One region of the Comamonas sp. Z1 genome, then DNA from elsewhere that is predicted to be linked to it. Evidence: riboswitches for the same ligand, from Rfam matches in the RefSeq annotation. Region 1 holds a riboswitch; each other region holds the start of a gene.

Region 1 (3,272 bases):
GTGGCATCGGCATTCGCGCTGCCGGGCGTCGGCTTCTGTACGAGCGACGTCCAGGTATAACGGGCCTTCAGTTTGATATTCACCGGCTCATTGCCAAATTCGCCAACCATCCACTGATTGACCTCCCCCGATTCGGGCCCGAAGCTCACGAGCTCTTCATTTTCTCGTTGAATCTCGATACCTACGTTTTTGGCCACCGAATCCTCAGAAAGGGACAGAGTCGTTGATCGATTCGCCGGGTTCTGCGCATCCGAAAATACAACAAACATTCTGGTACTTGTTCCGGTATCACCCCCAGCGCATGCAAGGCTCAGGCTGAAATCCTTCCACGGCCCTTTTCCGTTATCCATCAGGTCGGAAGCACTGATGCTATCGAGAGATACCGGAACCAGTGGGGTATTGAGCTTGCATGTCGGCACTCTAGGCTCAACCACGATTCCGCGTCCTTCCATATAGATTCTTCTATAGGTATGTTGCAGGTCAACATATCTGGACTCACCAATCAGTCCACTAATATATCCCCCTGCCGTGATGGGCCCCGTTTTTACCAATTCCACGACAAACTCTTGAGCTGGCGCGAGAAAATAGTTGGTGCGCTCGTCATATCGCGATTGAGGCCACCAATTCTCGGCATTTATGCCCCCTCTGATTCTGATACCCACGCCAGCGATGGAAGTCTTGAAAGTACCATAACCGTCCGACTGGCTACTGGTCGAAACGGTGTAAAGCGTTGTACCCATTTTCTTTTTGCACTGAATATACCCACCAATGCCCGAGGCCTGAGTGTACTTCAAACTAATAACTGTTCCCTCTGGGACCGATGGATCAAAATCCCCGGTCTCCCACGGCTGAACCTTCAAGTCAACTGTTGGAACAACTCGGTCGTCGTCCAGCCTGATAGAACAGATGTCTTGAGCCTGTGCAGCCATGGGTGCAGCCACAAGAAACGAGGTGCACAAGAATCGCAAAATGACTGGCATCAATTTGCGTTTTCGAAATCGTTGATTTGCCATTGAAATTCCACAAATATCTTTTCTGAGGATGGTATTTGCGGTTCATATGGCGATTTCTAGGATTTTTCTCAAAAGTTTGGCGTGAGCCGGCTCTCACCGAGGTTTGAACTTCCCCCCACTCAGGCTTGCAATCAGGTCGGCCTCAGGCTGACCTGAGTCACTCACAGCCCCATGCCGAAGCGGCAGCAATCGCCAACACCAGTTGCTGCACGCCGCCTGTCTTTAACAGCTGTTTTACGCTCCACACAAGCTGTTCGAATTGCATGACCGCCACGTAACGGTTCAAAGGGCCGTTTCTGCATGCCGCGACAGGTTCGTGTCGTCCCTAAGCAGTCTGTCAACGCCTGAAGAATGAGCGAGCCTTCGAGAGCACCGCGTGTTATGGCGGGCGGCTTCACAGACGAAAACGCGGGCTTGCGCGAGCCATGGCGGGGTCGGACCGGCCTTGCGCACCCTGCGCCGGCGGCCGCAGAAGCACACCAATACAGGTATTAACCCGAATAAAGTCGCTGAAACTGGCTAAAATCGCGCCCATCCCGCGGGAGAGCGGAGCCTTTAGAGGGTTCCCGCCGAAGGCGCAAACTCCCATAATCGCTCAGGCAATAAGTACCGCAGGTGGGTCTGACAAGACCCGGATATCGCCAACTGGAGAGCAGCCCGCAACCACAAGTCTGCAGGGCTCACCGAAGGGGCAAGCATGTCCACCGCGAAGGTGCTCATGCGCAACTCTCAGGTAAAAGGACAGCGGGAGAGGCAAGCCGGACACTCCCGCCGATGTGAGTGGCTGGTCTATTTTCAAGTGCCTTCATGCTTCCTTCCGTCTCTTTGCTGGACTCGTTCCAGGCCTCCAACTTCACCGTCATGCTGGTCATCTATCTGGTGGCCATTACCGCCGAAGCCATGTCCGGCGCACTCGCCGCAGGCCGGCGCAATATGGATATCTTCGGCGTCGTCGTCATCGCCTTTGTCACTGCCCTGGGAGGCGGCACCATCCGCGACATGGTGCTGGGCCACTACCCCATCGGCTGGACCCAGCACCCTGAGTATGTGTATCTGGTCATCAGCTTCGGTCTGCTGACCACCGTGATTGCACGCCATATGCACAGGCTCAAGCAGGTGTTTCTGCTGCTGGACGCCATGGGTCTGATCGCCTTTTCGCTGATCGGCTGCAATACCGCGCTGGAGCTGGGCTACCCCACCATCGTCATCATCATGGCCGGCATGATTACCGGCATCAGCGGCGGCATCTTGCGCGATGTGCTCTGCAACCAGGTCCCCGTGGTGTTCCGCCGCGAGCTGTATGCCAGCGTGTCGCTGTCGGTATGCCTGATGTTCCTGGGCCTGCGCTATCTGGATGTCAGCCCCAATATCAGCACCATCGTGTGTTTTGCCGGCGGTCTGGCCTTCCGTCTGGCCGCCATTCGTTTCAAATGGCGCCTGCCGGTTTTTTCGTACCAGCAGCGCTGGGAATAAGATCGAGCTCCCCCTGTGGCGCTGCGCGCCTTTCCCCTCTCTTGCTACGCAGGAGGGGGGACGCAGTCATCGCTGCGGGGCGGCCCTTGCCTGGCTGCTCTGACCTAGACTGCGCCATGCATTACCCATGTAGTTTCACTTTCCATGTCTGAACCGATCACATGGATGCCGGATGGCACCCCCTATAGCTCCAGATTCGGCGATCGCTATCACAGCGAGTTCGGCGGCCTCGACCAGGCCAGCCAGGTTTTTCTCGGTGGCTGCAACCTGCCAGCAGCCTGGGCCGATGCAGCGCAGTGGCGCATTCTGGAGACCGGCTTTGGCTTCGGCCTGAATTTCCTGGTCACCTGGGCGGCATGGAAGGCCGATCCCAGACGCCCGCGCATTCTGCATTTTGTCTCGGTGGAGGCCTACCCTGTCTCGCGCGAGGATCTGCTCGCGTTTTTGCCGGCCGATGAGGTACTGCGCGCGCTTGGCGAACAACTGGCCGAGCAATGGTGGGGACTGCTGCCGGGCGTGCATCGCCTTTCCTTTGATGACGGCCAGGTGCTGCTGACGCTCTATATAGGCGATGCCAGGACCATGCTGCGCAAGCAGCAGATGACGGCGGACAGCGTGTATCTGGATGGCTTCTCCCCCCAGCTCAACCCCGAGATGTGGGATGAAGATGCCATGAAGAACATTGCCCGCCATTGCCGCCGGGGCACGCAGCTTGCCACCTGGTGCGTGGCCGGCCATGTGCGCCTGGCGCTCAAGGCTCAGGGTTTTGAAGTCAAGAAGCACGCT
Region 2 (3,272 bases), on a different contig from region 1:
AAGTCGTTGTAGGCAGTCTCTTCCATCAGGCCTTCGAGCTCGCCCACATTGCTCATCTTGACCTTGAAGAACCAGCCAGCGGCCAGGGGGTCGCTGTTGGCGAGCGACGGGTCGTCGCGCAGGGCTTCGTTGACTTCGACGATCTCGCCGGTCACGGGCATGTAGACATCGGCAGCGGCCTTGACGGACTCGACCACGCCAGCCACATCGCCGGCCTTGAAGGTGGAGCCCACGGCAGGCAGGTCCACAAACACCACATCGCCCAGTGCATCCTGTGCGTGTACGGTGATGCCGACGATGGCGGCATTGCTGTCAGCGGCGTTGATCCATTCGTGTTCTTTGGAATACTTGATGCTCATGGAAAGCTCCAGATGGGGGATTCAGGGGAATCGGGTGTTGTTTGAGAAAGGTCCAGCTCGCACTTTAGCGGTGTTCTGGCCGCTGTTTGGCAAACTGGCCCGTCTCATGCGCGGCGGCAGACCTAGCCGCGGTAGTAGCGGGTGGGAACGAAGGGCGTGGCGACTACCTTCATGGGCACGGGCTTGCCGCGCACCATGGCGAAGATTTCCGTATCGATGGCGGCGTAGTCGGGCTCGACATAGGCCAGCGCCACAGGCTGGTTGAGCGTGGGGCTGAGCAGGCCGCTGGTGATGTGGCCGATATGCTGTCCGTCCATGTTTTCCAGCACGGCAGGCTCGCGTACGGGAATGCGTTCCAGCGCGATCAGGCCCACGCGCTTGCGGCGCAGCGACTGAGGGTTCTGCAATTGCTCCAGCACGATGGCCGCACCGGGAAAACCGCCCTCGCGCTCGCCGCCGGTGCGGCGAACCTTCTGCATGGCCCAGTTCAGCGCGGCTTCGACCGGCGTGGTGCTGGTGTCTATGTCGTTGCCGTACAGGCAAAGTCCGGCTTCAAGGCGCAGCGAGTTGCGCGCGCCCAGACCGATGGGGGCCACCTCGGGCTGTGCCAGCAGAGCTTCGGCAAAGGCTTCGGCAGCTTCGCCGGGCAGGGAGATTTCAAAGCCGTCCTCGCCCGTATAGCCGCTGCGCGTGATGTAGAGCGCATGGCCTTGCCAGTCGAAGTAATTGCCGGTCATGAAGAGCAGTTGCGTCACACCGGGAATCAGACGCGAGAGGGCAGTGACGGCTTGCGGGCCTTGCAGGGCCTGCAGGGCGCGCTCGGGCAGTGGGACGACCTCGCAGCGGCTGGCGATGCGGCTCTGGATATGAGCGATATCGGCCTCTTTGCAGGCACCGTTGACGATGAGGAACAGATCTTCGCCGCGGTTGACGAACATCAGGTCGTCGAGAATTCCGCCTTGTTCATCGAGCAGCAGGCCGTAGCGCTGCTTGTGCAGGCCCAGGTCCATGACATCGACGGGCATCAGCGATTCGAGCGCGGCGGCGGCATCGGGGCCGCGCAACAGCAACTGGCCCATGTGCGAGACATCGAACAGGCCGGCAGCCTTGCGCGTGTGCAGATGCTCGGCCATCAGGCCTTGAGGGTATTGCACGGGCATGGCGTAGCCGGCAAACGGCACCATGCGGGCACCCAGTTTCTGGTGCAGTGCAAACAGCGGTGTGGAACGCAGATCGGAAGAGGTGTCAGCAGCAGTCACAGGCAAGCGCTCCGGTGGTCAAACCAAAATGAGTGGCCATGCATGACTGGGCCATGCGTGGCGGGCTTGCCCTGCTGTCCGCTTTACCTGAGAGATTCACTGCACGCATTGCATCGGGCAGTTTGCTCCTTCGGTGGATGCCGGCGCACATACGAAATGACGGCCTGCATCTCTCTCCAGCAAGGGACGCTGCAGGTTTGCACACCTTGCAGCGCTTGTCAGTCCTTTTGCCTGAGCGTTTTGACACCGGGTTGGGGGTCTGCGCCTTCGGCGGTGCGAGGCAGCTTCAAGCTGCAGGCACTCTCTCCTGACCTTGGCGATTCTAGCGGTGGGCAAGGGGCTTGCACCACCGAATCGGATGGATTCTGGGGTTTTCGAGCACAGATCGCTGGAATTGAGCTTGCGGTCTCACTGCGGTTCTGTGTTCATGGCGGGCGTACGAGGAACATCGATCTCCTGGCGCGGAAACACCAGTTGGTAGGGTTGTTCGAAGCAGGACGTCACGGGCTGGCCCTGGCGCATGCCGGGCTTGAACTTCCAGCGTTCGAGCGAGCGCATGATGGACTTCACGATGCGGGGATCGGTATCGGCGGGCTGGTAGGCCACACGGCCGAGTTCGCCCTGGGCCGTGACTTCCAGGCGGAAGACCACCGTGGTCTCCAGCCCGTTCGGAAACCAGTGGGCGCTGATGAAAGGCGTGGTGTGGCGGCGTGGCTGCGGTTGCCGATCGAGCTGGGCGGGGGGTGTGCAGTCTGCCTTGATCCAGGCAGGCCATTCCATGCTCTGTGGCCGCCTGTGCTGCGTGTCCAATGGCGGAGCCGGCGTCGGCTCCGGCTGCCCGGAAACTGTGATCGAGATGCCGGCATTCGGTGGTTGCTTGGGCTGGCTGCCATCGGAGAGGTGGGAGCAGGCTCCGAGCAGCAAGGCGGTCAGAGACGCGGCGCAGGCGGCGGCAAGGTGTGAGGTGCGCGAAATGTCCATGAGGACATTGTCGGCCATGCGGGTTGCACCTTCAGGGTTGCGCGGGGCGCAGATCCAGTCCCTTGCTGTCGGCCTCGGCGCAGGCGCGCCACCAGGGCGATCCGGCATGGGGGGCATCCAGGTCCAGGCGCTCACCCATCATGGGCGTGGCGATCTCTATGCCGTGCTGCCTGCCCAGACTCAGGATCTGCTCGAAGGGGTCCCACCAGGCATGCATGGCGAGGTTGAAAGTGCCGTTGTGTATGGGCAGCAGCCATTGGCCGCCGAGATCCCGGTGTGCCTGCACGGTCTGCGCCGGATGCATATGGACATAGGGCCAGTGGGCGTCGTAGGCGCCGGTCTCCATCAACGTGACATCGAAGGGGCCGAAGCGCCTGCCGATTTCGGCAAAACCGTCGAAGTAGCCGCCATCGCCGCTGAAGAAGACGCGCAGCGGCCTGTCGGCCTGGCGATCTTCTATGGTCCAGGACGCCCAGAGCGTGCGGTTGCCGTCGCGCAGGCTGCGTCCCGAGAAATGCTGGGCCGGCGTGGCCGTGAAGCGCAGGCCGTCGACCTCGCTGCCCTGCCACCAGTCGTGCTGCACGATCTTGTCGGCCGGCACGCCCCAGGCCACCAGTCTGTCTCCCACTCCCAAGGGGCAGAGAAAAACTCCCACCTTGGGCGCGAGCACGCG
Region 3 (3,272 bases), on a different contig from region 1:
GACGGAAACGGTAGTGGCTGACGGCAATGCCCAGCCAGACGATGAACTCCGTCATGCCGGCCAGATTCAGCAGCCAGATATAGACGGCCTGCGGGCTGTAGAGCGAGGAAAAGAGGCACAGGCTGGCGACCAGCGTGCTGCCGATCAAGGCCACCAGCGGCACGCCGTTCTGGGTCAGCCGGGAGAAGATGCGCGGTGCATTGCCCTCGGTCGCCATGTTGTAGAGCATGCGCGTGGCTGCATACATGCCGGAGTTACCGGCCGACAGCACCGAGGTCAGGATCACCGCATTCATCACCGTGGCCGCCGACAGCAGGCCCGCGTGCTGGAACACCAGCGTGAACGGGCTCACGGCGATATCGGCCACATCGGTGCGCAGCAGCTGCGGATCGGTATAGGGAATCAGAAAGCCGATGACGACAATGGCCAGCACATAGAACAGCAGGATGCGCCAGAACACCTGGCGAATCGCACGCGGCACGTTCTCGCGCGGATTCTCGGATTCGCCCGCCGCCACGCCCACCAGCTCCGTGCCCTGGAAGGAATAGGCCACGATCATGGCCACGCCCACAAAGGTCGCGAAATTGCCGACGAATGGCGCATCGCCCGTGGTCCAGTTCTCGAAGCCCGGTACATGGCCGTTGCTGATGATGCCGAACAGAATCAGCACGCCAGTGATCAGAAAGGCCACCACGGCCAGCACCTTGATCAGCGCGAACCAGTACTCGGCCTCGGCAAAGCCGCGCGCGGAAAACGCGTTCAGCCCCACCATCAGCAGCAGGAACAGGCCGCTCCAGAGGATGCCCGGCACATCGGGAAACCAGTAGGCCATGACCAGTTGCGAGGCCACCAGATCCACCGCCACCACCACGGCCCAGCTGAACCAGAAGTTCCAGCCCAGCGCAAAGCCGAAGCCGCGATCCACATAGCGCGAGGCATAGGTCGAGAAGGAACCGGCCACCGGCATGAAGGCAGCCAGCTCGCCCAGGCTGGTCATGATGTAGTACACCATGATGCCGATGAGCAGATAGGTGAGCACGGCGCCGCCGGGGCCGATCTGGGCGATGGCCGAGCCGGAGGCCACGAACAGGCCCGTTCCGATGGCGCCGCCAATGGCGATCATGCTCAGGTGGCGCTGCTTGAGCACCCGGTGCAAGCGGGGCTGGTTATCGTCACCATCACCAGTCGGCGCGAGCTGCTGGCTTGAGTTGGGTTGGGACATAAATGTCTTGTTGTAATGGTTTGCGCCCATCCGGACAAAACACCCAACCATCCCGCAGGCGCTGCGACAGGCAACGCAAAAAGGCGACCATGACGGTCGCGGGCAACAAGGACAAAGGAACGAAGCCATGACAGCAGAACGCCATGGCGGATAGGCCAGTTGCATCCTGAATCGGCAGCCACCCCAGTCGGGTGCTTCAATGGCAAAGCGGTGATATCGCCGGGCCCATTGACAGGCAAAGACGATATTTTGCCCAAATCCACCGCCGACCATGACCCGCCATGCCAATGCAGGGGCTGACTCTGGGGCTGCTCGGCGGCACTTGACAGCGTCTATCGCTATGAATTTAGAAGCACACTGCGCTTTAATAAATTCATTTTCATAGACAAATAATCAATATTCCCTTGAAGGATAAGCGGTAGGCGCTATCAAATAGCATGGGCCCGACATGAGCAGCCATGGCTGAGCCCTGGCGCAGAAGTCTAGAAAACCCGTATATCCAGGCGCCGCCATTCTTCCTACATTTGCCCACAGGCTCTCAGCCCGGTGATGCCGAGAGAGACTGCAGCGCAAACTTGGCGCATGCAGCGCCGAAGGAGCAACCGCCCCGGAAACTCTCAGGCCAAAGGATCGGCATCGCTTTCACACACTCTGAAGAATGTCCGGACGTCATCGTCCGCCGGGCATACCGAAGGAGCAAGCGAGCAGCGCCGCAAGGCCCTGCCTCGTGAATCTCTCAGGTCCAGAACAGAGGGGGCGTTCGCTGCGCATGTTGCGCACGGGCTCCACCCTTGACGTTTCTGGAATCTGAATCATGAAGACAATCGCCGTCATCGGCGGTGGCATCACGGGCGTGACCACCGCCTACGCCCTCGCACGCCGCGGATTTTCCGTCACCCTGTTCGAGAAGCAGCGCTATGCCGCCATGGAAACCTCGTTCGCCAATGGCGGCCAGCTCTCGGCCTCGAACGCCGAGGTCTGGACCCATTGGTCCACCATCGTCAAGGGCCTCAAGTGGATGTTCAAGAGCGATGCTCCGCTGCTGCTCAACCCCAGGCCCAGCTGGCACAAGATTTCCTGGTTCTGCCAGTTTCTCGCTGCCATCCCCCATTACGAGAAAAACACCGTGGAGACCGCCAGGCTGGCGATTGCGGCACGTGAGCACCTGTTTGACTGGGCGGCCAGCGAAGGCATTGACTTCGATCTGAAGCAAAAAGGCATCTTGCATATCTACCGCGACCGAGCAGGCTTTGAACATGCGGGCAAGGTTTCCCGGTTGCTGGCCAAAGGCGGTCTGGAGCGCCGCGCCGTGACACCGCAGGAGATGCGCTCCATAGAGCCGACCCTGTCCGGAACCTTCTACGGCGGCTACTTCACCGAGAGCGACTCCACGGGCGACATCCACAAGTTCACCAGCGGCCTTGCCGCCGCCTGCGAGCGACTGGGCGTGCAATGCCGCTACGGCCAGGAAATCGTGTCGGTGAACAGCAATGGCAAGCAGGCCAGCGTGACCGTGCGCCAGGGCCTGGAAACCGAGACCTCGACTTTCGACGCCATGGTGGTCTGCGCAGGCACGGCCAGCCGCGCCCTGGCCGCCCAGCTCGGCGACAGCGTCAACATCTATCCGGTCAAGGGCTATTCCATCACGGTGAATCTGCCGGACGAAGCCAGCCGCGCCGCAGCCCCCGTGGTGAGTCTGCTGGACGACGAGACCAAGCTGGTCACCAGCCGCCTCGGCGACGATCGCTTCCGAGTTGCCGGTACGGCGGAGTTCAACGGCTTCAACAAGGACATCCGCGCCGACCGCATCCGCCCGCTCATCGAATGGGTTCAGCAGTGCTTCCCCGGTGTCAGCACGCGCAGCGTCGTGCCCTGGGCTGGCCTGCGCCCCATGATGCCGGACATGCTGCCGCGCGTGGGCCCCGGCAACAAGCCCTGCGTGTTCTACAACACCGGCCACGGCCATCTGGGCTGGACCTTGTCGGCCGTCACCGCCGACATGGTCGGCGACCTCGTGCTGCAGTCCATGGGCAGCGCCAGCAGACAGCCC

What was found. A riboswitch is a leader RNA that binds a small molecule or an ion and turns the genes downstream of it on or off. The one in region 1 is predicted to bind glycine.
Region 2: another riboswitch for glycine. It lies ahead of gcvT (glycine cleavage system aminomethyltransferase GcvT); the one in region 1 lies ahead of FSY45_RS17035 (trimeric intracellular cation channel family protein).
Region 3: another riboswitch for glycine. It lies ahead of FSY45_RS09625 (D-amino acid dehydrogenase); the one in region 1 lies ahead of FSY45_RS17035 (trimeric intracellular cation channel family protein).

The regions. Positions count from the first base shown of each region.
Region 1 covers NZ_VOQT01000009.1:154,896-158,167, reverse strand. Annotated here, with positions in the region: gene FSY45_RS17040 (fimbrial protein) at 1-1,013, opposite strand, end outside; gene FSY45_RS28275 (hypothetical protein) at 1,171-1,299, opposite strand; glycine riboswitch at 1,543-1,635, shown strand; glycine riboswitch at 1,649-1,768, shown strand; gene FSY45_RS17035 (trimeric intracellular cation channel family protein) at 1,821-2,486, shown strand; gene mnmC (FAD-dependent 5-carboxymethylaminomethyl-2-thiouridine(34) oxidoreductase MnmC) at 2,652-3,272, shown strand, end outside.
Region 2 covers NZ_VOQT01000001.1:155,179-158,450, reverse strand. Annotated here, with positions in the region: gene gcvH (glycine cleavage system protein GcvH) at 1-359, opposite strand, end outside; gene gcvT (glycine cleavage system aminomethyltransferase GcvT) at 482-1,618, opposite strand; glycine riboswitch at 1,683-1,808, opposite strand; glycine riboswitch at 1,828-1,938, opposite strand; gene FSY45_RS00710 (energy transducer TonB) at 2,027-2,617, opposite strand; gene FSY45_RS00705 (MBL fold metallo-hydrolase) at 2,631-3,272, opposite strand, start outside.
Region 3 covers NZ_VOQT01000004.1:163,170-166,441, reverse strand. Annotated here, with positions in the region: gene FSY45_RS09630 (amino acid permease) at 1-1,222, opposite strand, end outside; glycine riboswitch at 1,766-1,865, shown strand; gene FSY45_RS09625 (D-amino acid dehydrogenase) at 2,037-3,272, shown strand, end outside.